Regions from separate parts of the Phytobacter diazotrophicus genome, predicted to be linked through region 3. Evidence: predicted binding sites of a transcription regulator. Region 3 holds the regulator's gene; each other region holds the start of a gene.

Evidence for each region. The regulator PhoB, encoded in region 3, activates phosphate uptake and scavenging genes when phosphate is short. The targets are predictions, from matches to a motif close to CTGTCATAAAACTGNCNNAT.
Region 1: kdgR (DNA-binding transcriptional regulator KdgR) is a predicted target of PhoB. The motif match lies at 3,177-3,196, and genes of this name have one in related genera.
Region 2: glpT (glycerol-3-phosphate transporter) is a predicted target of PhoB. The motif match lies at 6,018-6,037, and genes of this name have one in related genera.

What each region holds. Positions count from the first base shown of each region.
Region 1 is NZ_CM125428.1:3,404,205-3,412,171, reverse strand. It holds gene prc (carboxy terminal-processing peptidase) at 1-619, shown strand, start outside; gene htpX (protease HtpX) at 813-1,694, shown strand; gene ACS0RQ_RS16575 (MFS transporter) at 1,740-3,110, opposite strand; gene kdgR (DNA-binding transcriptional regulator KdgR) at 3,288-4,079, shown strand; gene ACS0RQ_RS16565 (YobH family protein) at 4,113-4,352, opposite strand; gene mgrB (PhoP/PhoQ regulatory lipoprotein MgrB) at 4,511-4,654, shown strand; gene ACS0RQ_RS16555 (YebO family protein) at 4,729-5,019, shown strand; gene ACS0RQ_RS16550 (MBL fold metallo-hydrolase) at 5,041-6,042, shown strand; partial or broken gene ACS0RQ_RS16545 (DUF2627 domain-containing protein) at 6,549-6,693, shown strand; gene cspE (transcription antiterminator/RNA stability regulator CspE) at 6,706-6,915, shown strand; gene rlmA (23S rRNA (guanine(745)-N(1))-methyltransferase) at 7,068-7,883, shown strand; gene mntP (manganese efflux pump MntP) at 7,880-7,967, opposite strand, start outside.
Region 2 is NZ_CM125428.1:1,706,941-1,714,907, forward strand. It holds gene ACS0RQ_RS08235 (MFS transporter) at 1-967, shown strand, start outside; gene yfaU (2-keto-3-deoxy-L-rhamnonate aldolase) at 989-1,795, shown strand; gene glpC (anaerobic glycerol-3-phosphate dehydrogenase subunit GlpC) at 1,834-3,024, opposite strand; gene glpB (glycerol-3-phosphate dehydrogenase subunit GlpB) at 3,026-4,276, opposite strand; gene glpA (anaerobic glycerol-3-phosphate dehydrogenase subunit A) at 4,266-5,888, opposite strand; gene glpT (glycerol-3-phosphate transporter) at 6,163-7,515, shown strand; gene yfaE (class I ribonucleotide reductase maintenance protein YfaE) at 7,545-7,799, opposite strand; gene nrdB (class Ia ribonucleoside-diphosphate reductase subunit beta) at 7,799-7,967, opposite strand, start outside.
Region 3 is NZ_CM125428.1:4,461,767-4,469,733, reverse strand. It holds gene sbcC (exonuclease subunit SbcC) at 1-3,120, opposite strand, end outside; gene sbcD (exonuclease subunit SbcD) at 3,117-4,319, opposite strand; gene phoB (phosphate response regulator transcription factor PhoB) at 4,515-5,204, shown strand; gene phoR (phosphate regulon sensor histidine kinase PhoR) at 5,226-6,521, shown strand; gene brnQ (branched-chain amino acid transporter carrier protein BrnQ) at 6,930-7,967, shown strand, end outside.

The DNA of each region.
Region 1 (7,967 bases), 1.1 Mb from region 3:
AGGTACCGTTCAGCAGTATCGTTCGCTGAACCGTATTTACGACCAGATGTTGCGTCCGGAATGGCCTGCGCTGGGTTCAGTGCAGTACACGATCCAGAAATTCTATCGTGTCAATGGCGGCAGTACACAGCGTAAAGGCGTTACACCGGACATCATCATGCCGACGGGTACGCAAGTGACGGAAACGGGCGAGAAGTTTGAAGATAACGCCCTGCCGTGGGATAGTATCAATGCGGCTAACTTTACGAAGTATGGCGACATGAAGCCGTTTGGTCCGCAGCTGCTGCAGGAACATGATGAGCGTATCGCGAAAGACCCGGAATTCCAGTACATCATGAAGGACATTGCTCGCTTCAATGCCCTGAAAGATAAGAAGAATATCGTGTCACTGAACTATGCGCAGCGTGAAAAAGAGAACACCGAAGACGATGCTATTCGTCTCAGTCGCCTCAACGATCGCTTCAAACGTGAAGGCAAACCGCAGCTGAAGAAACTGGAAGATCTGCCGAAAGATTACCAGGAGCCGGATCCCTATCTTGATGAGACCGTCCATATCGCGCTGGACCTTGCCCATCTTGAAAAAGATTCCCCGGCGGCTGACCCCGCTCCCGCAAAATAACCCTCCAGCAGGCACAAGAAATTGTGCCTGTTTTTTTAACAAGCTCCACATGGCGTAAGCATTGTGCTACAAAATGTAAAGTTGTGTCTTTCTGGTCACTTACGGCTCTCTGATGCTTGAAAATAGCCGGATTAACCATACGATGTGGGTAATCGCATAGTGCGTTTTGTTAATTAGAGGTTAAAAGAAAATTATGATGCGTATCGCGCTCTTCCTGTTGACTAACCTTGCCGTCATGCTTGTCTTCGGCCTGGTGCTTAGCCTGACGGGCATTCAGTCGAGCAGCGTGCAGGGATTATTGATTATGGCGCTGCTGTTTGGTTTTGGCGGCTCTTTTGTTTCACTGCTGATGTCGAAATGGATGGCACTGAAGTCCGTAGGCGGTGAGGTTATTGAACAGCCGCGTAACGACATGGAACGCTGGCTGATGAATACCGTTGCTAATCAGGCTCGCCAGGCGGGTATCGCGATGCCGCAGGTGGCTATCTACCATGCGCCGGATATCAACGCATTTGCGACAGGTGCACGCCGTGACGCATCGCTGGTCGCTGTCAGTACCGGGCTTTTGCAGAATATGAGCCGTGATGAAGCCGAAGCGGTTATTGCCCACGAAATCAGCCATATTGCAAACGGCGACATGGTCACGATGACCCTGATTCAGGGGGTGGTGAACACCTTCGTTATCTTCATCTCGCGTATTCTAGCGCAGGTTGCATCAGGCTTTCTTAGCGGCAACCGCGATGAAGGCGAAGAGAGCAACGGTAACCCGTTGATCTACTTTGCGGTAGCGACTGTGCTGGAACTGGTTTTTGGTATTCTGGCCAGCATCATCACGATGTGGTTCTCGCGTCACCGTGAATTCCATGCCGATGCGGGTTCTGCAAAACTTGTTGGCCGTGAAAAAATGATTGCCGCTCTCCAGCGTCTGAAAACCAGCTACGAGCCGCAGGAAGCCAGCAGCATGATGGCATTTTGCATTAACGGTAAAGGCAAATCGTTAAGCGAGCTGTTTATGACTCACCCGCCGCTGGACAAGCGTATCGAAGCGCTGCGTAGCGGAGCTTATCTCAAATAAGGCGTACGCCTGAAATGAAAAAGCGCGTCATATGACGCGCTTTTTTTATGCCGTGCGCGGCTGCGTGATCCGCAAACCGCTGACAATAGCGGCGATGGTCGCCAGTATGCCTGCCAGCATGAGTGATGTATGCGTCCCGCTCTTATCAAACAGGTTGAAGAGTAACGCCACCAGTGCCGCCCCGGAACTCTGCCCTAACAGACGCGCGGTACCGAGCATGCCGCTGGCGCCACCGCTACGTTGACGCGGCGCGGAGCTGATAATCGTATGGTTATTGGGCGACTGGAACAGGCCAAATCCCGCCCCACAAAGGGCCATTCGCCAGATAATATCCGCATCGGCAGGGGTTGTGGGTAGCATCGCAAGCGCAAACAAGCCGCACGCCATCATGGCCAGCCCAAGCGCGCCCAATAATCCGGCATGGACACGTTCAATGAGATAACCCGCTAACGGTGCCATCACCATGGTCGCTAACGGCCACGGGGTTAACAGCAGACCGGTTTCCACTTCGCTGCGCCCAAGCACCGATTGCATAAAGAAGGGGAGGGAAACGAGGGCCAGCATTTGTGCGCAAAAAGAGCAGATTGACGTACAAATCGATAATGAGAACAGCGGGATACGCAACAGGTCGACGGGTAACAGAGGCACCGGCAAACGCAGTTGCCGACGTACAAAGAAGGTGCCAATCACCAGCATGGCGGCGATTTCAGTGAGCACCAGTGTGGTGGATTGCCCCTGGGCGAATCCACTCATCGCGGTTATCAGTAAACCAAACGTTAGCGCGTTCATCACTGCGCTTGGGAGATCGAATTTCGGCATCGCACTGCGTGAGCCATTGGCGGGCAAATAGCGCAGCGCCAGGACCAGCGAGAGTACTCCCAGTGGCACATTAATCAAAAACAGCCACTTCCAGGAGGCGACAGAGAGAATAGCTGCGGCAATCGTCGGGCCTGCTGCCGAGGAGACAGCAACCACGAATGAGTTGATTCCCATCCCGCGCCCCAGTTGACGCTGGGGGTAAATCAGGCGAATTAATGCAGTATTCACACTCATTAGCGCCGCGCCACCGAAACCTTGCGCGACACGAGCAAGCGTCAGCGTGAGTAACGAATCTGACAGCGCGCATAACAGGGACGTCAATGTAAAAAGCACCAGCCCGCACTGGTAGACGCGACGGTAGCCGAACATGTCGCCGAGGAACGATAACGTCAGCAGGGAGATGACAATCGCTATCTGATAGGCATTAACGACCCATATTGAGCTGGCCGCTGAGGCATGCAGATCCCGTGCAATAGTAGGCAGTGCAACGTTAGCAATAGCGCCGTCGAGTACGGCCATGGTAATGCCAATAACAATCGTTAAAATTGCCCCGTAGCGTTGTGGGACCGGTAAGCCGTCTGGTGTGGATTTATTCATGGGAAAAGCTGGGTTTTGCTTGTTCAATGATTTGTATAATGATTCTATCATCCGCATTTCGGTTTTATATCGCAGATTTGTAACGAAGTGACCAAACTCGGATTGCGACGGGCAGGCGAGAAATTTATAATAAAAAACTATTCTGATTTTTATAAAACACGGGCGATGAGGTGACTAATGGCTATTGCAGATTTGGATAAACAGCCAGACTCTGTGTCTTCTGTACTGAAGGTATTTGGCATTCTGCAGGCGCTTGGCGAAGAACGTGAGATCGGGATCACCGAACTTTCGCAGCGCGTCATGATGTCAAAAAGCACCGTATATCGCTTTTTGCAGACGATGAAATCACTGGGCTATGTTGCTCAGGAAGGGGAATCAGAGAAATACTCTCTCACCCTTAAACTGTTCGAACTCGGTGCACGGGCGCTGCAAAACGTAGACCTGATCCGCAGTGCTGATATTCAGATGCGTGAACTCTCTCGCCTGACCAAAGAGACTATCCACCTGGGCGCGCTGGATGAAGACAGCATTGTCTACATCCATAAAATCGACTCTATGTATAACCTGCGCATGTATTCACGCATTGGTCGCCGCAACCCGCTGTATAGCACCGCGATTGGTAAAGTATTGCTGGCGTGGCGTGACAAGGAAGAGGTTGTGCAGATCCTTGAAGGCGTAGAGTACAAACGCAGTACCGAGCGCACCATTACCAGTACCGAGGATTTATTACCGATGCTCGATATCGTCCGCCAGCAGGGTTATGGCGAAGATAATGAAGAGCAGGAAGAAGGGTTACGTTGCATCGGTGTGCCAGTCTTTGACCGTTTCGGCGTCGTCATTGCCGGGCTGAGTATCTCCTTCCCGACGCTGCGTTTCTCCGAGGAACGCCTGCATGAGTATGTCAGTATGCTTCACCATGCTGCGCGTAAGATTTCTGAACAGATGGGTTATAACGATTACCCGTTCTGAGTGTGAAAACGCCGCCTTGATGGCGGCGTTTGTTTATCCATTATCGACAACGGTTTCGCTTTTGCGCAGTACCGGACACTGTGTGAGTCCGATAATACCGCTGCTTGAGTGAACATATTGTGCCGTGCTGACGCCCCGAGCCGTCAGGTATTTACACTGCAATCCCAGACCTGCAGCATTTTCATGGCTGCCAATCAGCACGCCATATCCACTTAGCAAAATACCAACCCAGACCAGTGCCACGACAATAATTGCCCGAATAAGAGTGCGCATTTTCATTCCTTGCGTTTGGATACTGTTTTCAGGCTACCGTTTTGGCGGTATACCGCACACCCGAGCATTCCTAAAAACTCCGATTAGAGATACAGTTAGTCGCGGTTTAAGGAACTAATGCTAACCTGGTAACATAGAGTGGAGTATCGGAGAGTGGAGTGAAAAAGTTTAGATGGCTAATACTGATCGCCGTACTGGTGGTCTGCCTGTTGCTCTGGACTCAAATGCTAAATGTGATGTGCGACCAGGATGTTCAGTTTTTCAGCGGCATTTGCGTCATCAATAAATATATCCCCTGGTAGGGGCTTTTTTGTCGTTAATGATGTCCTTCCGTCTTGCCAGTGGTAAAATGTACCTCTTTGGTTGAGGTGGTAAAATGAACGAATTAATGAATTCAGGCGCGCTTAATATCGCGTCTTTTGTCGTTTCGGTGGTGGTGTTGCTGGTTGGGCTGGTGCTGTGGTTCTTTATCAATCGTGCAAGTTCGCGGACTAATGAGCAAATCGAATTGCTCGAAGCAGTGTTAGATCAGCAAAAACGTCAGACCGCATTGTTGCGTCGTCTGTGCGAATCGAACGAACCGGAAAAAGAGGTCGCTGCTCCGGCACAGGTTGTTGAGGAAGAAGGCAAAGACGACGAATTTATTCGTCTGGTAGCCGAGCGTTAATTTCGCAAGGTGAGGGGCTGTATGGCGCGTAAAAATCTCTGGTTTAATACCGTACTTCCTCACCATCGTCCCGACGGATTTACTAATCTCACGCCAGGTGGTCATGCGCCTGGCGATGTAAAGCGTTGGCGGCAGGAGCGCAAAGCCGCAGGACTACCCCGTCCACCCGCAGAGGGCTATGACAGTTTTACTGCGCAGTGGTGGCAGCATGCAGAAATTAAGGGCGACGATGACAGGGTCTGGTGGTTAGGCCACTCTTCAATTCTGTTGCGCCTGATGGGGCAGTATATTTTGACCGATCCGGTTTTCTCAGACCGGGCATCGCCACTACGTTTTGCCGGACCGCAGCGACGAACACCGCCTGCACTGACCATTTCCGAACTCCCTTCGCTCGACACTATCGTTATCTCGCACAATCACTACGATCACCTTGATGCCAGAACGATGCGCGCGCTTATCCAACGTTTTCCACACGTGACGATTTTTGTCCCCCTTGGGCTGGGAAACTGGTGCCGTCGTTTGGGGGCGAGCAATGTGACGGAACTGGACTGGTGGCAAAGCGTGGTATTCCAGGGGCTTGTGTATACGGCTGTGCCAGCTCAGCACTGGAGCATGCGCACCCCCTGGGATCGCAATAACGCCTTATGGTGTGGTTGGGTTGTGGAAAATAGTGCACATCGTTTCTGGTTTCCGGGAGACACGGGTTACTGCGAGGCGTTACTGACTATTCCACAACGGTTAGGGCCACTCAGCCTGGCAGCGCTCCCTATTGGTGCATACGCTCCTCGTTGGTTCATGGCCTACAACCATATGGATCCGCAACAGGCGGTAACGTTATGGCAGCAGTTGGGCAAACCGCTAACATTTCCTATTCACTGGGGTGTTTTTGAACTGGCGGATGAATCACTGGATGAGCCGCTGCGCGAGTTGCATAACGCATTAAGCGAAACGGCAGATGACATTACGAACTTCATGACGCTGAAAATTGGTCAGTCTTTTTCTTTGCAAAATACGGACGAGTAGCACTGGTACTAATTTATTATTTAGAAGAAGTTAAATATTTTTTATTTTTATCGAAACGTTTTTATTGCCTTTTAATGAGGCACTGTCATCAGACTTTCATTATTTTGGTGCACACTCCTGCTTAATTGCACAACAAATATTCGATGGTAAACCAACACATTTGATTAGTTACAAGAGGGGCGCATTTCAGACCTTCCTGATTAGCGAAAAATGGCATAGGTATGCGTTAATGCAGTTACTGATATAAGGTATGCCGTAATATTTTTATCCCCCCACGTGGACGAATGGAACTCATTGAGCTATGGTAAAAAAGATGGGTTATCAAACGGAGCCAGAACGCGGGCTGCCTGTCGTTATGAGGTTATCTTGTATGCATAAATGTGCATCGGTTGTATTGATAACCTTAGAATTTGTGCGACGGATCCAGGCCTTTTTAAAAATGGCTTGCCATAATTTACGTTGTGTGTGATAACACGTTTTGGGTCAAACGAGGTACAGTTCTGTTTATGTGTGGCATTTTCAGTAAAGAAGTCCTGAGTAAACACGTTATCGTTGAATACCGCTTCTCTGCCGAACCTTATATTAGTGCCTCAAGCAGTAATGTCTCAGTTTTATCTCAGTTAATGCCTACGGGCGAAGTATATACATTAAGGAATATTGCAAATGGCAAAGATTAAAGGTCAAGTTAAGTGGTTCAACGAGTCCAAAGGTTTTGGTTTCATTACTCCTGCTGATGGCAGCAAAGATGTGTTCGTACACTTCTCTGCAATCCAGGGTAACGGCTTCAAAACTCTGGCCGAAGGCCAGAACGTTGAGTTTGAAATTCAGGACGGCCAGAAAGGCCCGGCAGCTGTTAACGTAACTGCTATCTAATTTCAAAACCACTGGTACTTGAGACGCCACTGGCGTATCAATGTCAGCGAAAAGCCTCGCCATTGTGCGGGGCTTTTTAATTTCTGGCTTCGCATTCCCCGATGCGCCGAATGGCGGTAAACTTGCGTCCTTTAAAGAGTCCCGGAGTTGCCATGCCCTTCAGTTGCCCACTTTGTCACGCCCCCTTGACGCGTTCCGAACATAGCTTTTCCTGTCCACAACGCCATCAGTTCGACATCGCGAAAGAAGGGTACGTCAATTTACTGCCCGTGCAGCATAAGCGTTCGCGGGATCCGGGCGACAGTGCGGAAATGATGCAGGCGCGCCGTGCGTTTCTTGATGCCGGACACTACCAGCCGCTGCGCGATGCGATCGCTTTACAGCTACAGAAGCGCCTCCCTGCGCAGGCAGAGGTGATACTGGATATTGGCTGTGGGGAAGGGTACTACACTCAGTCCTTTGCTGAGGTCGCGCAGCGTAAAGAGGCACGGACGTTTGGCCTCGATGTGTCAAAAGCCGCCATTCGGGCAGCCGCGAAACGTTACCCGGAGGTGATGTTTTGCGTTGCCTCCAGCCATCGCCTGCCTTTCCAGAATGACAGCATTGACGCTGTCGTACGTATTTACGCGCCCTGCAAAGCAGAAGAACTGGTACGTGTGGTAAAACCGGGTGGATGGGTCATTACCGCAGCGCCTGGGCCACGCCACTTGATGGAGCTGAAAGGGTTAATTTACCGCGAAGTGCAGTTACATGCGCCTGATAATGGCGAGATAGAAGGGTTTCGCGTCGTAGAGCAGCAATCACTGAGTTATCAGATGGAATTAACCGGTGCCGAGGCCGTCGCGTTACTGCAAATGACGCCCTTTGCGTGGCGGGCAAAACCGGATGTCCGGGAGACACTGGCAGCGAAAGCGCGCTTTAGCTGTCAGACCGATTTTACCCTGCATTGTCTGCAGCGCGTCGATTAAGGCGCGAAGTGTGACCAGAGGATCTCAATACCGATCCCGATAAGAACGATACCGCCAAGAATTTCTGCCCGCTTGCCCAGCAGC
Region 2 (7,967 bases), 2.8 Mb from region 3:
GCTTGTCCGCACGCTTCTTGGGGCGGCGGAAGCTGGCTTCTTCCCTGGCATGATTTACCTGACCTCTCAATGGTTCCCTCAGCGCAATCGCGCCAGCATTATGGGGCTTTTTTACATGGGTGCGCCATTAGCTTTGACGCTGGGCTCACCGCTGTCCGGCGCTTTACTTGAGATGCATGGTTTTATGGGGCATCCGGGGTGGTTCTGGATGTTCTTGATTGAAGGCCTGCTGGCTGTCTCTGCAGGTATCTTTACCTTCTTCTGGCTGGACGATACGCCAGCCCAGGCACGGTTCCTCACGCCGCAAGAGAAGGGCGTTCTTGAGGCCCAGCTTGCCAGCGAAGAGGAAAGTAAAGTGACGTCACGTCTGGCCGATGCGCTGCGTAATGGGCGGGTATGGCAACTGGCTATCATTTATCTGACTATCCAGGTCGCAGTATATGGATTGATTTTTTTCCTGCCGACGCAAGTGGCCGCATTGCTGGGGACAAAAGTGGGGTTCACCGCCTCTGTCGTCACCGCTATCCCCTGGATTGCCGCCCTTTTTGGTACCTGGCTTATTCCTCGTTATTCCGATAAGACCGGTGAAAGACGCAACATTGCTGCGCTGACGCTGTTAGCGGCGGGCATTGGTATTGGCGTATCTGGCCTGGTCTCTCCCGTGCTGGCCATTGTTGCTTTATGCGTCGCGGCGGTGGGATTTATTGCCGTACAACCGGTTTTCTGGACCATGCCAACACAGCTTCTGTCCGGAACGGCGCTGGCGGCAGGTATTGGCTTTGTGAATTTGTTTGGTGCGGTCGGCGGATTTCTGGCCCCGATCATTCGTGTCAAAGCTGAAACCCTGTTTGCCAGCGGCGCTGCCGGGCTTCTCACCCTTGCAGGCGTGGCGATTGCCGGTGCGCTGATCATTTTAACACTGAATGTAAAACAGGCTGTCTCTCACTCGAACAGCGTTCATTCATGACAAAAAGGAAGTGAAATGACAATGGATCCGATTTTATCCAACCCGTTTAAAGCGGGTCTGCTAAAAGGCGAAACGCAGATTGGCCTGTGGTTAAGTTCTACTACATCGTATATGGCTGAGATTGCAGCGACCTCCGGCTATGACTGGTTATTGATTGATGGCGAACATGCGCCGAATACTATTCAGGATCTCTATCACCAGTTGCAGGCCATTGCGCCTTACACCAGCCAGGCCGTCATTCGGCCCGTTGAGGGGAGCCGTGTTCTTATCAAACAGGTGCTCGATATTGGTGCCCGCACATTGTTAATTCCCATGGTGGAGAGCGCAGAGCAGGCGCAGGATGTGGTGGCGGCCACGCGTTACCCGCCACAGGGTGTTCGCGGCGTGGGGGCGAGTGTCGCGCGCGCCGCCCGCTGGGGGCGGGTCGAAAATTATATGGCTCGCGCGAATGAAGAGTTGTGCTTGTTGATTCAGGTTGAAAGCAAAGCGGCGCTGGATAACCTTGATGCCATTTTGCATGTTGATGGTATTGATGGGGTCTTTATCGGTCCTGCCGACCTCTCCGCATCGTTGGGCTATCCTGACAACAGTGGTCATCCGGACGTGCAACGCGCCATTGAACAGGCCATTAAGCAGATACGTGATGCCGGGAAAGCGGCGGGTTTTCTGGCGGTCGATCCGCTCATGGCAAAAAAAGTGCTGGAGTGGGGAGCTAACTTCGTGGCGGTCGGTGTGGACACCATGTTGTATACGAATGCGTTAGATGAACGGCTGGCGATATTTAAAGGGGCCAGACCTTCAGCATCGGCAACGAAGGGCAGTTATTAATTATTCGCCCGCCGGGAGGGTTACGGCGGGCGAACCTTTTAGCGCAACGCCTGCGCCAGTAGGGTTATAGGATGTTCGCAGCGTAGGCTTGTGGACATTTCCACCTGCCACTTACAGGTTTCACAATCTGTGATCACCAAATCCGCACCGCTCTCCTCAATCTGGCGGAACAACGGTTCGCCAATCGCCTGCGAAGTGGCGTAATTTTCACGCTTAAAGCCGTAGGTCCCCGCTATCCCGCAACAACGTGAATCCAGTACGGTAAGTTCCAGCCCGGGAATACGTCGCAGCAGATCCAGGGTGTAGTGCGTCCAGCCCATTTTCTCCATATGGCACGGTGTGTGGTAAACCACTTTCAACGGTAATTCTTTGAGCTTAAGCGTATTGCCTTCCTCCAGCTTGCGCCAGATCCAACGCGTAGCCAGGTCGATATGCGGACGTAAATGGTGGTTATCGACATCCAGCAGATGCGGATATTCATCTCGCAAAGTGAAGGTACAGGTTGATGAGGTGGCAATCACCGGAATACCGTCTCCTGTGATGCTCTGCTGCAACGCCCGAATATTAAATTCCGCCTGCTTTTTCGCTTTCGCAAAATAGCCATTGGCAATCAGCGGTACCCCGCAACATTTTTCCTGACGCAGGAGCTGCACACCGATTCCCATCGCGTTCAGCACTTGCAAGAGATCTTTGCCCAGTTGCGGATGGTTGTAATTCACATAGCAGCCATGGAAAAACGCCACCTGCTGATCAAACGCCTTTTGCTTGTCAGCCACGGAGCGGTACCAGCGGCGGAAAGTGCCATGGGAATATTTTGGCAGCGTCCGGTGATGATCGATTTTCAGCGCCTTATCAAGCAACTGGCGAACGGGTTTGAGCGACGTGGCGGTATTAACCAGCGGCGCGAATGGGGTGGATAACGACCCCATCAAATCCGTATGACTCAGAATGGCATTACGCAGTGAAGGTGGATTGACGGCATATTGCGAACGCGCGCGCTGAATAATATCGCCAATCTTTACGCCAGACGGACAGGCGGTTTCACAGCGTTTACAGTTGGTGCAGTATTTCAGCGCCTCGTCAAACAACGCCGGGTCTTTTAGACGTAAACGCTCCCCATCCGGCCCCGCCTGTTTCGGGCCAGGGTAAGCAGGATTCACCGCGCTGACCGGGCAAACCGTGGTGCACACGGTGCATTTGATACAGCTTTCAAACTGAGTTGTGGTCATTTTACCTCCCCCCGGCGCAAATTTGTTCTGCGGCATACAGCGCGGTAACCGCGCAAACGCCACCCCCACACCCCTGAGCAACCGCATCAAAGCCACCCAAAACGGAGCCCACCACATACAGGTTATCCTGCGTCGTGCCCTGGCGCTTAGCGCGTAGCGTTTCGTCAGTGATCACGCCAAACTGCTGCCAGGGCTGGGTATCAAAGACGTTGTCGCGATACCAGCTTTCCCGTCCGGGGCTTTGTAACACGTCGAGGTCAAAAATGGTTTCCCGTACGCGATCGCGTTCGGCAATCAAACCGTTACTGAAAAAACTGCCGCTGGCGAGCACCACATGGCGTGGACGTAGCGCAATATCCTCATGCTTGCGCGTCCACAGTTGTGTCACGCGCTCACTTTCCACATCGGCACGGATCACCTCATCACCGGGCATCCATGTCCCACCGCTTTGGATAAAACGCTGTTGCAGGCGTGATTGCATGCGGGTGCCGGGAACCGATGGCGGCAGGGTAGGCAGCAACCGTAGCGGACAGGAGAGTTGTTGGTTAAGTCGTGTAAAGACGGCGCTATCCTGCAGGCCGAAACAGGCCGGGAAGTAAAGCTCGTCGTACTGACGGCTTAACGGCAGCAAGGCGCGGTACAGCTCGTCAAAATTCTGTGCAACATCCAGTACACGGGCGATATTGACGGCGCGAAATTCACTCGGGTTATCCCGCACGCGGTCCAGCACCGGCAGCGTTATCTCTTCTGCGGTGGCATTTATGCCACGTTTTTTCAGTGACGCGGCAGCGAGTTGCGGCTGAAAATCGAGAAACCCACAAATACCGACGACCCCAATGGCAATATCTTTTGTCGGCTGGAGAGGAATTTCATTGGGGCTTAACCAGGCCTGACGGAAGGTGCCCAGTGGGGTGACGCGCATATGCGGCGTATCGGCCTCACCTTTTAGCGCCATGCCGCAGTCTGCCAGCATGGTCTGGGTCATTTTTGCATAGTGGCGTACCCTTTCAGCGCCCAGTAAGGCATAAGGATGTTCGCTTTGCATACGCTGTAACGCGTCTACCCCGGCGATGAGGTCGGTGACCGGTTGCCCGTCCGGCAGACGGGAGAGTAGGTCCAGCGAGCCGGAAGAGAAATTGAGTGCGCTCTGACCGCGGCTGACAATGGCACAGCGTTGACCGTTTTCGCTCAGCCGAATGCCGCAGAGTAACCCGGCGAGGCCGCCGCCGATAATAACCGTATCAAATTTCATCAGTTGGCTCCTTTTCCAGCCCGCACAGTCCTTGATAGACCCAACGTGTAAATTCACTTTCGCGTAGCGCATCCCCCCAGGCGACAGGTTTGATGCCCTTCCAGCGCTCATTCAAAAATGCGCAAAGCTGGTTAATAGATTCTGTTTCACTGGTCACCCGCATGCTGTGCAGTAAGCCGGCTGCGCGACAGGCGCACAGTTCACCCTGACATGTGCCCATGCCCACGCGGGTACGGCGGCGCAGATCCAGCAGAGAGTTAACATTCAAGTTTTCAACGGCATACTGGACTTCCCCGGCGGTGACGGCTTCGCATTCGCACACCAGGCTACGACTGTGGCGATCGCTGCCCAGCGAGGCTGGTGTGCGATCGCCATGGCGATAAATAGCCGAACCGCGTAGCGGCACCGGCAGTGAGATAATTTTTTTCAGCGCCTGTTCGGTAGGCTGCTGTGAACCGGGCAACGGCGTTGTCGCTGTGGTACAAGGGGTGTTAAGACCGAGCTTGCGGCAGACGGCATCTGTGGCCCACTCCGCCATCAGACGGTAGGTCATCAGCTTGCCGCCAGTAATGGTGATAAAGCCTTCCATCCCGTCACGTTGAGCGTGATCGAGCAGCACAATACCGCGGCTTACGTTACGTCCTGTCGGGTCATCATCGCTGGCAACCAAAGGACGTACGCCTGCATAGGCGCGCAGGATACGGGTTTGCGCCATCACTGGCGCCAGCTTTTCCCCTTCACGCAGCAGAATATCGACCTCTTCGGGCGTCACCCGGATGTTGTCAATATCCTTATAGTCAATATGCGTCGAGGTGGTGCCAATCAGGGAAATGGTATCGCCGGGTACGAGGATGTCGGCATCTGCCGGTTTACGACAACGGTTTATCACATGCTGATTGATACGGTGGTCGAGTATCAGCAGGGCTCCTTTGGCCGGGAACATGCGAATCCGTAAATCCGCATACTCCGCGATGCGCTGGCCCCAAATCCCGGCGGCATTGACCACGACAGGAGCATGCAGAGGATAAATTTCATGGGTTTGCGGGTTCATCAGTTGTACACCGGTGACCCTGTCGCCCTGGCGTATTAATCCGCAGACTTCATGGCCTGTCAGGATAGTGGCGCCATGTTCACGCGCATCCAGCATATTGCTGGCGGTCAGGCGAAAGGGATCCACAGTGCCATCGGGCACGCGGACGGCACCAATCAGTGCCGGGTTTACGCTGGGTTCTGTGCGCCGCGCTTCTTCTGGCGTAATGGCCTGCGCGTTAATCCCCGCGCGCTGGCAGGCATCAATAAAGACAGGCTGATAAGCCAGATCGTCTTCTGGCAGGGTGATAAATAAACCGTCTGTAGGCTCAATACAGTGGCGAGCGATACGCTTGAGGATTTGGTTTTCTGCAATGCATTCCCGGGCGGATTCGTTATCGGTCACTGCGTAACGCGCACCGCTGTGCAATAAACCGTGATTGCGGCCGGTGGCACCTGTGGCAATGTCATGGCGTTCAAGCAGTACCACGCGCAGTCCGCGCAATGCACAGTCGCGGGCGATGCCTGCTCCGGTCGCGCCACCGCCGATGATGATGACATCGTTATCGTTTGAGTTACCCATATTTTCGTCTTCCGAGCGGGATTCCATAGAAACATTTAGCCACACTGTTGCTATGGATTGTTTGATATCGCGCATATTCGAGCAAAAAACGAAAATAACCAGCGTGGTTTTATGTCTGAAAGTGGAGCTTTGTCATAAATGTGTAACATAAGGTGCGACAAATCGCCTTTTGTCGTTAGAATTTGCCGGGTAAAACCGTTACAAACGAAATCATGGTTTCGTTTTCACTCATAGTAGTCACATATAATGATAAAACCCTGCCACGGAGGCATATATGTTGAGTATTTTCCGGCCAGAATCCCACCGAGAAAGACTTCCTGAAGATCGTATCGACCCGGTTTATCGTCGTCTGCGCTGGCAGATCTTCCTGGGTATTTTCTTCGGCTATGCGGCCTATTATCTGGTGCGCAAAAATTTTGCGTTGGCCATGCCTTACCTTGTGGAGCAGGGCTTTTCCCGCGGTGATTTAGGGTTTGCGCTGTCGGGGATCTCCATTGCCTATGGTTTCTCAAAGTTCATTATGGGGTCGGTCTCGGATCGTTCGAATCCGCGCGTTTTTCTGCCCGCCGGGTTGATTCTGGCCGCGGCAGTCATGTTGTTCATGGGATTTGTCCCGTGGGCGACATCGAGCATTGCCATTATGTTTGTGCTGCTGTTCCTGTGTGGTTGGTTCCAGGGAATGGGGTGGCCGCCGTGCGGACGTACCATGGTGCACTGGTGGTCGCAAAAAGAGCGTGGCAGGATAGTGTCTGTATGGAACTGTGCGCACAACGTCGGCGGCGGTATTCCCCCGTTGCTGTTCCTGTTGGGTATGGCCTGGTTTAACGACTGGCACGCGGCGCTGTATATGCCTGCGTTTGGGGCAATCATTGTGGCGATCTTCGCGTTCGCTATGATGCGCGATACTCCTCAGTCCTGCGGCTTGCCGCCGATTGAAGAGTATAAAAACGACTACCCGGACGATTACAGCGAAAAGGCAGAAGAGGAACTGACGGCGAAGCAAATCTTTATGCAGTACGTCTTCCCGAACCGTCTGCTCTGGTACATCGCCATCGCCAACGTCTTCGTTTATCTGCTGCGCTACGGCATTCTGGACTGGTCACCCACCTACCTGAAAGAAGTGAAACATTTCGCGCTGGATAAATCTTCCTGGGCCTACTTCTTTTATGAATATGCCGGGATCCCAGGAACGCTGATTTGCGGTTGGATGTCGGACAAAGTTTTCAAAGGTAATCGTGGTGCAACAGGCGTCTTCTTTATGACGCTGGTCACCATCGCCACGATCATCTACTGGTTAAACCCGGCGGGTAATCCGACGATAGATATGGTCTGTATGATTGTCATTGGCTTCCTGATCTACGGCCCGGTGATGCTCATTGGTCTGCATGCTCTTGAACTGGCTCCGAAAAAAGCCGCCGGTACGGCAGCGGGCTTCACCGGTTTATTCGGCTACCTTGGCGGGTCGGTGGCGGCCAGTGCGATTGTGGGTTACACCGTCGATTTCTTCGGTTGGGACGGTGGTTTTATGGTGATGATTGGCGGCAGCATTCTGGCTGTGCTTTTGCTGATTGTGGTGATGATTGGTGAACGCAAACATCATGCACAAGTGGCGGCTAAGCGCCGGTAAGGCAATAAAAAGGGCCGCGCGCGGCCCTTTTACATTTCAATCTCAATATCCCCTTTTGCTTTGCAGCAGCAGGGTAATATTTCGTCAGGCTGGATAAAGGCCAGCGGCTCGGTCAGCCAGTCGACCTGGCCTGTGACCAGGCGACAGCGACAGGAGCCGCAGTAACCTTCGCGGCACTGGTATTCCACCGGCACGCGGTGTGATTCCAGCGCCACCAACAAAGACGGATGTTCTTCCTGGCACAACACCTGTGTGCCCGTCAGCCGTAAGGTTACGCGCGTCATCAGAGCTGGAAGTTACTCAGGTCGTCGGTATCGACTTCGGCGTCGATCTGGCCAACCAGATAAGAACTGACTTCCACTTCCTGCGGAGCCACCTGAACGTTGTCAGAGACCAGCCAGGTATTGATCCACGGAATCGGGTTAGAGCGGGTCTGGAACGGCAAGTCCAGG
Region 3 (7,967 bases):
ATCCAGCTTGCTGTACCCTAGCCCGTTAATTTTCCTGACTTTAATCTGCACCGGAATACGCTCCTTCATTGCCTCAACGTGACTGATAACGCCAATGGTTTTTCCACTGGCATTCAGTGCGTCTAGCGCATCCAGGGCGGTATCCAGTGTTTCGCTGTCGAGCGTGCCGAAACCCTCATCCAGGAAGAGTGAATCGATGCGGGTTTTATGGCTCACCAGGTCCGACAGCGCCAGCGCCAGCGCCAGGCTCACAAGAAAACTTTCGCCGCCGGAAAGGGTGCGGGTATCGCGTATCGCATCGGCCTGCCAGGTATCGACGACCTCCAGCTCCAGCGCTTCGCTGACTTTGCGTTTAAGCAAGTAGCGCCCGTGCAGGCGGTTCAACTGATTGTTGGCCAGCCACACCAGGTTATCGAGAGTTAACCCCTGGGCGAATTTACGGAATTTATCCCCTTCTTTTGAGCCAATCAGCGCGTTGAGATGCCCCCAGTCGTCACAGCGCAGCGCCGCGCGTTCAATATCCAGCATCAGCGCCTGCTGGCGCTGGCGATTGTCTGCATCCTGTTTAAGTTGCTGCCGGCATTCCCCCTGGCGGGTGGTATTTTCACGCAACTGGCGGGCCAGCAACTCCAGCGCCTCACGGGATTTTTCGGCGTCCGTATCGTCAGTCAGGGCGGCAGGAGGCTGCGCGCTATGCGCCGCGAGAGCCTGTTCAGCGTTGGCCACCAGTACCTGTGCCTGTTGTTCGTCACGGTCGAGACGCTGACGAAGCTGCTCCAGGCGCGCGCGTTCGTCATCGCTCAATAGCGCAGCAAGAAAGTCCTGCCGATCGGCAAACTCACTGTTTGCCAGCGCATCGGCAAACTGTTTCTCCAGTTCAGCCAGGCGCTCCGTCTCAAGCCGTAGTTGCTGTTGCAGCGTTTGCCACTGACTGTGCAGCGACACGCAATCGTTATGTACCTGCCGCCAGTTGTCCAGAGCAACGGTTTTTATCGCCTCCGGTACTGCCTCCTCCGGCAGTGTGTCGAGAAGCGGCGTCAGTAGTGCAATCTGCTCGTGCAATGCGCTAAATGCGCTCTGTTTTTCCTGCCAGAGTTCCGCTTCCGAGGTGCGTGCTGCCAGCCATTGTGCCTCTTCACCTTCTGGCGGCAGTGTTAGCTCCAGTGGTTCCAGCATCGCGGCCAGACTGGCCCGGCGCGCCTCTGCCGCCTGCTGGTATTGCTGAACCTGCAGGCGCAACTCGTTGATCTGGCTCTGTAATGTCAAACGCTGACTCAACTGATAGAGTTGATGTTCGTAGGCATCCTGCGCGCTCAGCCAACTGGAGATGTCTTGCTGCGGCCGCAGGGTGACATTCAGCGTCAGGCACAATTCCTGCCACTCGTTGGTAAGCGTTTGCTCCTGCTCGCGAAGTGATTTCGCTTCGCGGTCGTCTTTTTCAATGCGCTCACTTATCCCCTTCAGACGTTCGCTGAGTGCCACGCCATCCTCTTTTACCTGACGGACTTCGAGATCCAGCGCATCGCGGCGGGCATGATTCACGCCGGGGACGATGGCCTGATATTCAGCAATCGCAGGGTGCGATGCCGAACCACAAAGCGGACAGGGATGACCCGGTTGCAGACGGGCGCGTTCGGTTTCCAGGCTGTGGATGCGGTCTTCCAGCTCGCAAATGGTGCGAACATCCGTCAGCAACTGGTTTTTTTCTTTATAAAGCTCACGCTTACGCGCCAGCTCGGCCGTCAGTTTTTCCTGCTCAGCTTTCAATTCGGTCAGGCTTTGCTGCCGCTGGGCGAGATGTTTTTGTAACGGAGCAAAACGTGCATGCAGGGCGGTCAGGCGTTGACGCAGCGGGCGGTTCTGCGCACAGAGCGTCATCGCTGCGCTAACCTCATCGGTTGTCATCTCCAGCGAGACGGTCATCAGATTACGTAATTTGTGTTCGTTTTGCTGAATGCGTTCCTGCAGGGCATGCCACGGCTTTTTGTCATCTTCCTGCTGGCTTAGCATCGCCCGCCAGCCGGTTAACTCGGTCTGCCAGCGCTGGAAGCGTTTGTTGTCTTCAAGCCAGAGTGACAGCGTTTTTTGAGACGCCATTAATTCCTGATGCTGGCGTGCAGCGCTGGCGCGGATCTGTGCCCGCAGCGCGAGGCTCGCCTGTAAGCGAGTATTTACTTCTTCATTCTGGCGACGACTGCTGTCCTCTGCTTTTCGCTGCTCCAGTAACCGTTCCCAGACAGGCCGCAGCAGCAGGGCCGGTTGAACCCGCGCAAGCCGCGCCAACTGAGGCTCGGCGGCAGTGCGTGCCTGTTGTGCCTGCTGCCGGGCTTTGTATGCCTGGTCGCAGGCGGCTTGTAGTTCACCGCTGCGAATAAGCCAGTTCAGTTGTGCCTGCACACTCCGCTGCCCGTCTAACAGACGCTGTTCTTCGTCAGTGAGTGCCTGCACACTTGCATTCAGGGATTCCCGCTGCTCATCGGTAAGCAGAACCACGCCTTCGGCCTGCGCCTGCAGTTTCTCCAGCTCGATTTTGGCAACTTTATGTTTTTCAAACACATCGGCAGAAATCTGCCCGTAGATTTCGGTGCCGGTCAGTTCTTCAAGCAGTTCTGCACGCTCTTTCGGTTTGGCGTTGAGAAACGCGGCGAATTGCCCCTGGGAGAGCAACATGGAGCGGGTGAAACGGCCATAATCGAGCCCGGTTAAGGCGGCGGTTAGCTCCAGTTTATCTTTTACTTTGTCGGCGAGGATCTTACCGTCTGCACAGCGGGCCAGTTCTACACGCGGAACCTGCAAATTACCGTCCGGCTGATTACGCGCACGGCTCTGGCTCCAGAATGCACGATAAGCGACCTCTTTAACTTCAAATTCGACCTCTGCCAGGCAGTCGGCGGTGTCACGTGTCATCAGATCATTCTGCGACTGTGAAACGGTATTCAGACGCGGTGTCTCGTGATAGAGCGCCAGGCAGATGGCATCCAGCAGTGTCGTTTTCCCGGCGCCGGTTGGCCCGGTGATGGCAAACAGGCCGTTACTGGCAAACGGCTCGGCGGTGAAATCAATCTTCCATTCGCCTTTTAATGAGTTCAGGTTTTTCAGGCGTAGGCTGAGGATTTTCATGCGTCATGCTCCTGATTGAGCGAGTGGAGCGTTTCGGAAAAGAGCGACTGCAGGCGGGCAATCTGGATGTCATCGAGCTTCTCCTGCGCCAGGCGACGCGCGAAAACCTCCTCCACTTTTAACTCGCTTAAGGTTTCGCTGCGCTCGCCCGCGAGGATGCGCTCCCGCTGTTCGCGGCTGCGGCGAACCAATAACACCTCGACCGGCAGATCGGCGGTAAGCGCCTGAATTTTTCGCTGCATGTCGCTCAGATAATCCTCGGTTGCGATCTCAATATCCAGCCACACGGGAGCGTCGGTTGGGCTGCCACGCCACTGCTCAAGTTGCTGACGAATCGACTCAAGATCACCCTTGATGACCGCCAGTTGCTGTGTAACAGGGACTTCCAGCGCTGTCACATCCGCCAGTTTTCCTGCTGAAAATGTCACCAGATTGACATATTTGCTGTTACCGGTTTCGTCAAAGCTCAGAGCGATAGGCGAGCCGCAGTAGCGGATATGCTCTTGCCCACCCGGCTTTTGTGGGCGGTGAATATGCCCAAGCGCGATGTAATCCGCAGGCGGGAAGTTTTGCGCGGGGAAGGCATCCAGCGTACCGATATAGATGTCACGTACGGCGTCACTCTTACTGGCACCGACGGTGGTCAGATGCCCACTGGCGATTATCGGCAGCACGCTGTCGCCGCGTAATTCGCAGGCGGCCTGATACTGTTGCTGGTAGTAATCGGTAATGGCTTGCAGCAAATGAAGCTGTTTTTCTTGCCCGGAGAGTCCCGCCTGGCTGGTCATGATGTCGCGTGGACGCAAAAAAGGCACCGGGCAGAAAACCGCACCGGGCGAACCGTCACGCAACGGTAAATAAAAAGGCGCGCTGCCTGCGCTGGCAACAACGGTTGTCTTCAGCCACGCAAGAATATCTTTCGATTCATTAAGGGTGGCTACTGAATCATGATTGCCTGCCAGCACAACCAGATGACAACCCGTCTGCTGTAATTTTACCACAAAACGGTTGTACAGCTCGCGCGCATAGCTGGGTGGGGAGCCGGTATCAAAGATGTCACCCGCGACAATAATGGCGTCGACCAGGTGCTCCTCAGCGGTGACCAGCAGCCAGGTGAGGAAAGCGTCGTGTTCGGCGGCGCGGCTTTTACTGTAGAAGTTCTGACCCAGGTGCCAGTCCGAAGTATGAAGGATGCGCATAGCGGTTCCGTGGCAAAAAAGCGTAAACGCGATTATAACATTCAGGGGCACACGAGCCGCCAGTGAAAGAATTTCCCACTGTCATAAAACAAAGGCTTGGGTCACCTGTTGGTCATTTGTTTCATAAATCTGTCACAAAAGTGACGCATAATGGCGCCGCACTTAGCTGATGACTTAATTTAAACAGGGCAAATTATGGCAAGACGCATTCTGGTCGTAGAAGACGAAGCGCCAATCCGTGAGATGGTGTGTTTCGTGCTCGAACAAAACGGCTTTCAACCTGTCGAAGCGGAAGATTATGACAGCGCGGTGAACCAACTTAATGAACCCTGGCCCGATCTAATTTTGCTCGACTGGATGCTGCCAGGTGGCTCAGGTATTCAGTTCATTAAACATCTCAAGCGTGAAGCGATGACCCGTGATATCCCGGTGATGATGTTGACCGCCCGTGGTGAAGAAGAAGACCGCGTGCGCGGACTTGAGACGGGCGCGGACGATTATATTACTAAGCCGTTTTCGCCCAAGGAACTGGTGGCACGTATTAAAGCTGTCATGCGTCGTATCTCGCCGATGGCGGTAGAAGAAGTCATTGAAATGCAGGGGTTGAGCCTTGATCCGAGCTCTCACCGTGTGATGACCGGTGAAAATCCTCTGGACATGGGGCCGACGGAGTTTAAGCTACTGCATTTCTTTATGACGCATCCTGAGCGTGTGTATAGCCGCGAACAGCTGCTGAACCATGTCTGGGGAACGAATGTGTATGTTGAAGACCGCACGGTGGATGTGCATATTCGCCGGTTGCGTAAAGCGCTGGAACACAGCGGCCACGATCGTATGGTTCAAACCGTTCGCGGCACGGGTTATCGTTTCTCGACCCGTTTCTAAAATCTGAAAGGAGTGTGACGCGTGCTGGAACGGCTGTCATGGAAAAGGCTGGTACTCGAACTCATCCTTTGTTGTCTACCCGCTGCACTGCTCGGCGCTTTATTTGGTTATCTGCCCTGGTTTTTACTGGTGGCAGTCACCGGGTTACTGGCCTGGCATTTCTGGAATTTAATGCGTCTTTCCTGGTGGTTGTGGGTCGATAAAAGTATGACGCCGCCGCCGGGCACGGGAAGCTGGGAACCCCTGCTTTATGGTCTGCACCAGATGCAGATGCGTAATAAAAAACGCCGTCGTGAGCTGGGTAATCTGATCAAACGTTTTCGTAGCGGCGCGGAGTCGCTACCTGATGCGTTAGTGATGATCACCGAAGAGGGGACGATGTTTTGGTGTAATGGCCTGGCACAGCAATTGCTGAATCTACGCTGGCCGGACGATAACGGACAAAACATTCTCAACCTGCTGCGTTATCCGGAATTTACCCGCTACCTTAAAACGAAAGATTTCACCCGCCCGCTTAATCTGGTGCTTAACAATGGTCGTCATCTGGAGATCCGCGTGATGCCCTACAGCGAGCAGCAGTTATTGATGGTGGCGCGTGACGTCACGCAAATGCATCAGCTTGAAGGGGCCCGGCGTAACTTTTTTGCCAACGTCAGCCATGAGCTACGCACACCGCTGACGGTATTGCAGGGCTATCTGGAAATGATGCAGGAGCAGACGCTGGAAGGGCCGCCGCGTGACAAGGCGCTGCACACCATGCGTGAGCAGACATCGCGAATGGAAGGTCTGGTTAAACAGTTACTGACATTATCCAAAATAGAAGCGGCGCCGACGTTACCGCCAAATGAAACTATTGATGTGCCGATGATGCTGCGTGTTGTGGAGCGCGAGGCGCAGACGTTAAGCCAAAAGAAGCATGAGCTTGAATTCGTGGTCGACAACGACCTGAAAGTGCTGGGGAATGAGGATCAGCTACGCAGCGCGATTTCCAATCTGGTCTATAACGCCGTGAACCATACGCCAGCGGGAACACACATTACCGTGCGCTGGCAGCGTGCGATCTCTGGCGCGCAGTTTATCGTTGAAGATAATGGGCCGGGGATTGGGCCTGAACATATTCCTCGCCTGACAGAGCGCTTTTACCGCGTTGATAAAGCCCGCTCCCGGCAAACCGGTGGTAGCGGTTTGGGGCTGGCTATCGTAAAACACGCGCTTAACCATCACGAAAGTAAGCTCGAAATCGACAGTACGCCGGGTAAAGGCACCCGTTTCAGCTTTACATTGCCCGCACGTCTCGTCGTGAAGAACGCAAGCTGACACCTGAGGTGTCAGTTTTTCTTTCCACTTCTGTCATAGACCCGCTTTTCACACTTCGTTTTTCCCGAATCTTCAAACAGATTATGTCTCTGACTATTTTTTGTTCGCATGATTAGCCATCCGTTTTTCTTATATACAGTATCTTCATCTGGCATTTATTGTAGAGTTGGTATAACCATCTGGTTTTGCGATCCCTTATTGCCTTTAAACGTTATAAGCGTTTAAATTGCGCCCCGTATGTCGTCAGACCGACTGTATTTGCGTGATAAATCGAAAAACTATTCTCCGTCACGCAGCGCGGGAAGTGTTTCCCGCTACGTTTAAAGGTTATTTCCGCCGTAATGTTCCGCTGAAATAAGGCGAAAATTTCAACACTTACAACATCACATCCACAGGCAGTAAACGTTTATGACCCATCATTTAAAACCACGAGACATTGTTGCTCTGGGCTTTATGACTTTCGCGTTGTTCGTCGGCGCCGGAAATATCATCTTCCCTCCGATGGTTGGTTTGCAGGCGGGCGAGCACGTCTGGACTGCCTCAATTGGCTTTCTGATTACCGCTGTGGGCCTGCCGGTGCTGACGGTCGTCGCGCTGGCGAAAGTGGGCGGAGGGGTGGATAGCCTCAGCACGCCGATTGGTAAAGTAGCCGGCGTACTGCTGGCCACCGTCTGCTATCTTGCCGTGGGGCCGCTGTTTGCCACGCCGCGTACCGCGACGGTATCGTTTGAGGTGGGGATTGCGCCGCTGACCGGTGAAGGTTCTTTGCCGCTGCTGATTTACAGCATTATCTATTTTGCACTGGTCATTCTGGTGTCGCTCTATCCGGGCAAATTGCTGGATACCGTCGGGAATTTTCTCGCACCGCTGAAAATTATCGCGCTGATCGTTCTCTCTGTTGCCGCTATCATCTGGCCAGCCGGTCCGATTAGCCATGCGATGGATGCCTACCAGCATGCGGCGTTCTCGAACGGTTTTGTGAATGGCTATCTCACCATGGACACGCTGGGCGCGATGGTGTTCGGCATCGTTATCGTTAATGCGGCACGTTCACGTGGCGTAACAGAAGCCCGCTTGCTGACCCGCTATACCGTCTGGGCTGGCCTGATGGCCGGCGTCGGTCTGACGCTGCTCTATCTGGCGCTGTTCCGTCTGGGTTCTGATAGCTCGACGCTGGTGGATCAGTCTGCCAATGGTGCTGCGATTTTGCATGCATATGTTGCCCATACCTTTGGTGGCGCTGGCAGCCTCCTGTTGGCTGCGCTGATTTTTATCGCCTGCCTGGTTACGGCGGTGGGGCTGACCTGCGCCTGCGCGGAGTTCTTCTCGCAATATCTGCCGCTCTCTTACCGTGCGCTGGTGTTTATCCTGGGGATCTTCTCCATGGCGGTGTCGAATCTGGGGCTGAGTCATCTGATTCAAATCTCTATTCCGGTGCTGACAATG